One region of the Micromonospora sp. NPDC003241 genome, then DNA from elsewhere that is predicted to be linked to it. Evidence: riboswitches for the same ligand, from Rfam matches in the RefSeq annotation. Region 1 holds a riboswitch; the other holds the start of a gene.
What was found. A riboswitch is a leader RNA that binds a small molecule or an ion and turns the genes downstream of it on or off. The one in region 1 is predicted to bind S-adenosylmethionine.
Positions count from the first base shown of each region.

Region 2: another riboswitch for S-adenosylmethionine. It lies ahead of thrC (threonine synthase); the one in region 1 lies ahead of ACWDVW_RS08730 (aminotransferase class V-fold PLP-dependent enzyme).

Region 1 is NZ_JBSFSO010000007.1:183,381-186,896, forward strand. Features, by position in the region: gene ACWDVW_RS08725 (hypothetical protein) at 1-445, shown strand, start outside; gene ACWDVW_RS08730 (aminotransferase class V-fold PLP-dependent enzyme) at 464-1,678, opposite strand; SAM riboswitch class IV at 1,730-1,850, opposite strand; gene ACWDVW_RS08735 (cyclase family protein) at 2,060-2,995, shown strand; gene ACWDVW_RS08740 (hypothetical protein) at 3,391-3,516, shown strand, end outside.
Region 2 is NZ_JBSFSO010000042.1:51,709-55,224, forward strand. Features, by position in the region: gene ACWDVW_RS26140 (DUF4232 domain-containing protein) at 1-472, opposite strand, end outside; gene ACWDVW_RS26145 (DoxX family protein) at 897-1,346, shown strand; SAM riboswitch class I at 1,542-1,677, shown strand; gene thrC (threonine synthase) at 1,687-2,973, shown strand; gene ACWDVW_RS26155 (GNAT family N-acetyltransferase) at 3,256-3,516, shown strand, end outside.

The sequences.
Region 1 (3,516 bases):
CCCGCTCCGCCAGGCTGCACTGCACCTGGTGAAGGAGAGCCCGGAGGGACGCGCTCTGAAGAGGAGGCTCGAAGCCTTCGACGATCTCGATGACCCGGCGAAGGAGAAGGCCGCCGCGGAAATCCGGGAGGTCATCGCCGGCATCGTCGCGCGCGCAGTCACCGAAGAGCACCACCGCGCCGAGATGTTGAACGCCTTCGTCCATTCCAGAAGGGGTTCCGACGCGATCGTGTCCGACCCGGGGACGGAGGACCAACACCCGATCGTGACTCACGTGCTGGAGGTCGCGGAGGACATCCTCGCGGAACTGGGGAAAGAGATGTTGATCGAGGCGATCCTCCCCGGTGCGCACCTCGTCATCCCACCCGACGACTTCGTAAGAAGCCTCTTCACGGCCGTAGAGATGATCGAGATCCAAGAAGATCCGTTCCATCGACCGTGGTGACGCCGGCCGCCCGGAAGCTCACCGCACGACCTCGCGTAGCCCGTGCAGGAGCCGGTCGACGTGCTCGGCGGTCGTGCCGATGCCGATACTGGCCCGGATCGCGTACCCGTCGGTCGGGCGGCCGAGCCGCTCGGCGGCGCCGGCCAGCAGCTTCCGGGTGAGCGGGTGGGCGCAGAACAAGCCGTCGCGTACGCCGATCCCGTGCTCGGCGGAGAGGCGGTGGGTGATGTCGGTTGCCTGTCGGTCGGCGACGGTGAAGCTGACGATGCCGACCCGGTCGTGGTCGGCGTCGAACGTGCGCAGCTCCGCCACCTGCGGCAGGGTGTCGAGCCCGTCGCGCAACCGGGTCAACAGCTCCTGCTCGTGGCGGGCGAGAACGTCCGGCGCGGCGGCGGAGATCGTGGTGCAGGCCGCGGCGAGCGCCACCGCGCCCAGCAGGTTCGGGGTGCCGGCCTCGTGGCGCGCCGGGCCGGTCTGCCACTGCACCTCGGCGGGCTCGTCGCCGACGTGTCTGGTGGCCCCGCCACCGGACAGGTACGGGTCGGCGGCGTCGAGCCAGTCGGCGCGGCCGGCCAGGACTCCCGCGCCGAACGGCGCGTACAGCTTGTGCCCGGACAGCGCCAGGTAGTCGATGTCGGTGCCGGCCATGGAGACCGCGCGGTGCGGGGCCAACTGGGCGGCGTCGACGACGATCCGCGCGCCGTGCCGATGCGCGATCTCCGCGATCTCGGCTATCGGCCAGACCTCTCCGGTGACGTTGGACGCGCCGGTGACCGCCACCAGCACCGGCCGCCCGCTGCCCAGGTCGGCCAGTGCACGGGTCAGCCCGGACGTCACCTCGGGCAGGTCGGTGGGCACCGGCAGTCGGTGCACGTTCGGCCAGGCCAGGAGGTTCGCGTGATGTTCGCCGGCCCAGGTCACCACCGTGGTGTGCGCTGGCAGGGCCCGGGCGAGCAGGTTCATCGCATCGGTGGTGTTCCGGGTGAAGATCACGTGGTCGTCCGGCCGGATGTCGAGGAAGTCCGCGACGGTCTGACGGGACTGCTCGTATGCCAGCGTGCATCGGCGCGAGGCGGCGCCGGCGCCCCGGTGCACGCTGGCGTACCAGGGCAGCAGCTCGGTGACCGCGGCGGCGACCGCGGCGAGACAGGGTGCGGTGGCGGCGTAGTCGAGGTTGGCGTACGCGACGGTGGTGCCGTCGGACAGGCGGACCGGAAGGTCGTTGCCGAGCACGGCAGGAGCGATCGTGGGCACACTGGTCCTTCGTGACGGTGGACCCGTGCGGGTCCGCGCTTGCCTCTCCGGCGATCGCCGGCGGCCTGGTCCTCACCCGGAGGCACCCCACCGCGGATGTACGAGGGTTGCCGGTCAGCAGGCCGGGGCCTTGACGCTGACACTCATGACCGCTGCCGATGCTGCCACACCGGCGAGCGCCTCCGCCAGAGCGCTTCGCGCACCCGGCACGTCCCCGTTCGTACGACACCGGACGGTCCCCTGAGTCGTCCCTCCCGGCGCGGTGTGGCAGGTGTGCGGGAGGGACGGGATAGCCTGCCTGCGGTGTCCGGCGACCGCGTGACCGGAGGAGTCGATGCTTCGATGACGGCAGGGCGGCCGATGCCGACTCAGGAGGACGTGCTCGGGTATTTCGACACGCTGTCGAACTGGGGTCGGTGGGGCGACGACGACCAACTCGGCACGCTCAACCACATCACCGACGACGTCCGGTTGGCGGCGGCGCGAGCCGTACGCCACGGCCGGAGCGTGTCGTGCGCGTGGGAGGTCGCCGTGCCGGGAGAGATGGAGCGGTCGACGACGGCGTGCCCGTGCGCCGCCGACATGCCGGGCGCCGAGAACATGCCGCCCGCGTTCCACGCCGACCGGCGCTGGGGCTTCTCGTCCGAGCGGCTCAGCCTCTCGTTCCACGGCAACACCGTCACCCACCTCGACTCGCCGTGTCACATCTTCTGGGACGGCGTGATGTACAACGGGCGGTCGCACGCGGTGGTGGACGCCGCGACGGGGTCGGCGTGGGCGGCAGTCACGGCGGCGGCGAACGGGATCGTCACCCGTGGTGTCCTGCTGGACGTGGCGAGGGCCCGGGACGTGCCGTGGTGGGAGCCGGGGCAGGCCGTGTTCCCCGAGGATCTCGAAGAGGCCGAGCGCCGGCAGGGCGTACGGGTGGGGTCCGGCGACGCGGTGCTGTTGCGGACCGGCCGTGGTCGGGTCCGGCACGAGGGCGGTACGGCCGGCGGTGTCACCCAGGCCGGCTGGCACGCGTCCTGCCTGCCGTGGCTGCACGAGCGCCAGGTCGCACTGATCGGCGCGGACACCCCGCAGGATGTCCAGCCGTCGGGATACGACGACGTCCTGATGCCGGTGCACGCCGTGAGCCTCGTCGCGATGGGTCTGTGGTTGCTCGACAACTGCGACCTGGAGGCGTGCGCGACGACCGCCGCCGACCTCGGTCAGTGGGACTTCCATCTCGCCGTCGCGCCGGTCCGCCTGGCCGGGACGTCCGGCAGCCCGGTCAACCCGATCGCCACGTTCTGACCGGAGCGGGCCTGACCTCGACCGGCCCCCCATGTGCGGGTCGCGGCACGGGACGAGACGCGAATCCGACGCGGTGAGCGCACGGTTGCCCGGCCCGCCGCCACCACGCGCAGTGACTACGGTCACTCGCCGCCGTCCGACTCCGCGTCCCTGCGGCCCGGTGTGGTCGGCCGTGTGGACGTGGGTCGGCCCGGCGTGTCGACGATTCGTCGGAACACTGTCCGGAAAGCGTCTCCACCACGGGGAATAGCACACTCCATCGTGGACGTAACAGCGGTTCGACTGTCAACTTTGCGAAGCACTTTCGCACTCGGATCTGCCCTACGGTGAACCGGCGTTACCGCAGCGACCAAGCCGCAACCATTGGGGAACGCATCACCATGCGCATACTCGCCGTGCCCGTCAGGGTGGACGCCCTGTGGCTCGCCACCGATCGAACCGTCACCGGACCGACCGCCGACTTCACCCGCCTGCCGTACATCGACGCCGACACCGGCCGGGACGCCGACTTCGGTGAGCGC
Region 2 (3,516 bases), on a different contig from region 1:
GGTTGCGCCAGATCACGGCCGCTCCGGCCGCGTCGCCCGGTGCCAGCACCAGTGGCCGGGGTGGGTCGTCGAAGCCCGAGGCGATCCCTGCCGCGCCGGGGACCACCCGGACGGTGATCGGTACCCCCTCGCCGTCGTAGAGCCGCAGCGCCGGGTAGCCGTGCAGCCGGTACGGCTGGTCGCCGCAGTTGACCAGCTCCACGCCCATCGCCCGGAGCCCCATGGCCGCGTTGACACCGAGGTAGCGGATCAGTACGCCTGATTCGGGACAGACCTCCGGTCCGTCCGGGCCGGCCGTGGTCGGGCTCGTGGCCGGGTCGGCCTGCTCCGTCGGTCCGTCACCCGGGACGTTGCCGGACGCGTCGGTCGGTGCGCAGCCGGCGAGCAGCGCGAAGGCGGTCAGCAGCGCGACGAGCCGAGGACGCCGGTAGGCCCGGCCTCCGTCGCCGCGTCTCGTGGTCGTATCCGGCATCGATCCCCCGTGGATTTCTCGCATCCGCTCATCGTCGCATCACGGTCCTCGATCGTTCGGCGGGCAGGCGGGCAGGCGGGCAGGCGGGCAGGCGGGGTGGCGAGGCGGGCGCTTCGGGACGGCTTCCCGGCCGGTCGGGGACCGCCCCGCGTACCGGCTGGTGGGACGACGGTGGCCGCTTCCGGACCCGGGTGGGTGCGCGGCCCCGGATCGGATGACCGCGACTTGTTGCCGTCAGATGTCCACGGTGTACAGGGAGACTTACGGAGGGTGACCAAAAGGATCATCGTCGCGGGGGTTTCTTTGGGAGTCCCAGTCGCTACCATCGATGTGGGAGCGTTCCCAAAGGAAGAGATTGCATCGACAAACATTTATCAGTCCCGCATTCTGGTTGCCCTCGTCCATCCACAATGGAGGTTCCGGAATGCGTACTGACCGGTTCGGCGGGCCGGCCCTGTCCCTGTTCCGCATGGTCATCGGCCTGCTGTTTCTCTGCCACGGGTTGTCGTCCCTGTTCGGCGTCTTCGGCGGCGCCCGGGGGAGCGGCGAACCCGTCCCGCTCGGCACCTGGCCGGGCTGGTGGGCCGCGCTGATCCAGGCCGTCTGCGGTGCCCTGGTGCTCGTCGGCCTCTTCACCCGACCGGCGGCACTGGTGGCGTCGGGCTCGATGGCCTACGCCTACTTCGTCGTCCACCAGCCCGAGGCGCTGCTGCCGCTGCGCAACCACGGCGAGTTGTCCGTGCTGTTCTGCTGGTCGTTCCTGCTGATCGCGGTGCTCGGTCCGGGTAGCTGGGCGGTGGACAACCTGCTGCGCCAGCGCAACGGGGCCGCCCTGGACGTGAAGGCGGCCGAACGCAGGTCCGTACCGGCCTGATCCGGCTGGTGCGGCGACCAGGCCGACGCTCGTGCGCGACCCTGGACCGGGTTTCCTCCGGCACCGCCGGAGCCCCTCCGGTCCAGGGTCGTCGCGGTCTGGCAGGCGATGGCGGCGGTGAGGAATCGCTCACAGGCTGAGATCGAACGCTGACGAGCGCGCCGTGATTGCCTAGACTCGGCGGCACAACTGAATACCTCATCCAGAGGGGCTGAGGGATACGGCCCGACGACGCCCCGGCAACCACCCCGCGCGCTCATCGCTGAGCGTCCCGTGGGGCAGGTGCCAATTCCGTCCCCGCCGCAGGGTGCGATGTGGGGGAAGATGAGAGGACTCGGACATGACGTCGGCGCTCGCCCCTACCGGGATCGACACCACCACCAGCCCCGCCCGCGCCCTGGTCTGCCGCGCCTGTTCCGCCCGCTATCCGCTGGCCGCGCAGCATGCCTGTTACGAGTGTTTCGGCCCGCTGGAGGTCGACTACGACCCGGCGGCCCTCGCCAGCGTGACCCGCGAGCAGATCGAGGCGGGCCCGCAGAACATCTGGCGCTACGCGGCGCTGCTCCCCGCCGGCCAGGACCCGGCCACCCGGGTCACCCTGGACCCCGGTTTCACGCCGTTGGTCGCCGCCGATCAGCTCGCGGCCGAGCTGGGCATCACCGGTCCGCTCTGGATCAAGGACGACAGCGCCAACCCCACCCACTCGTTCAAGGACCGGGTCGTCTCGGTCGCGCTGACCGCCGCCCGGGCACTCGGCTTCTCCCGGTTCGCCTGCGCCTCCACCGGCAACCTGGCCAACTCCGTCGCCGCCCACGCGGCCCGGGCCGGCACCCCGTCGGTGGTCTTCATCCCCAGCGACCTGGAGCAGGGCAAGGTCGTGACCACCGCCGTCTACGGTGGTGAACTGGTCGCCATCGACGGCTCGTACGACGACGTGAACCGGCTCTGCGGCGAGCTGGTGGAGACCGACGAATTCGAGGACACCGCCTTCGTCAACGTCAACGTCCGGCCGTACTACGCCGAGGGCTCCAAGACGCTCGGCTACGAGGTCGCCGAGCAGCTCGGCTGGCGGATCCCGGCCCAGGTGGTCATCCCGATGGCCTCCGGCGAACTGCTCACCAAGGTCGACAAGGCGTTCAGCGAGCTGGTCGAGATCGGCCTGGTCGAGGCACCGGCCGGCGGGTGGAAGGTCTTCGGCGCCCAGTCGGCCGGCTGCAACCCGATCGCCACCGCCCTGCACGGCGGCGGCGACACCATCACCCCGGTCAAGCCGACCGGGATCGCCAAGTCGCTCAACATCGGTGACCCGGCCGCCGGCCTCTACGCCCTGGAGGCGGTGCGCCGTACCGGTGGCTGGATGGACTACGCCGACGACGACGAGATCCGGGCCGCCGTGCGGCTGCTGGCGCGTACCACCGGGGTCTTCGCCGAGACGGCCGGCGGGGTGACCGTCGCGGTGCTGCGCAAGCTGGTCGAGTCCGGAAAGCTGGACCCGACCGCCGAGACGGTGGTCTACAACACCGGCGAGGGGCTCAAGACGCTCGACGCCGTCGCGGGCGAGGTCGGGCCGACCCACCGGATCAAGCCGTCGCTGCGGGCCGCCCGCGACGCCGGACTGCTCGGCTGAGGCACACCGCGAGCCCGTCGACCGGGCGGCATGTTGCACGCCGACCGATCCGCCGGGTAACGGGCTTTTAGCGGTGAGTGCCGAAAACACGCCGTCGAGTACTTGACGGCAGGAACCGGGCGGCGCAAGATGCTTCGTGCGGGAGGGCGTTTCGCCGTAGACTTTCAGTCTTTACGACCCAGCGCCGGAGGCGTTGTGCGATCGTCCCTCCCGACCAAGCTCTCCGAAGGGGCCGGCGAATAATCGCTGGCCCCTTCGTTCGTCGTCGCGCAGGCTGCGGACATGGCCATCACCATCACCTCCTTCGGTGCCGACGACGAGTCGGCCATCGAGCAGGCGTTCCAGGTCGGCGCCGACTACAGCGCCACCGACCTGCCGGACTATCCCCCGTTCAGCCGGCAGCGGTTCGCCTCGCTGTTCCACCAGCCGATGCCGGGCACCGAGACCCTCGCCCTGCTGGCCCACGTCGACGGTGTGCCCGCCGGCTACCTGCTGCTCGACCTGCCGCAGCTCGACAACACCGAGAACGCCTCCGCCGAACTC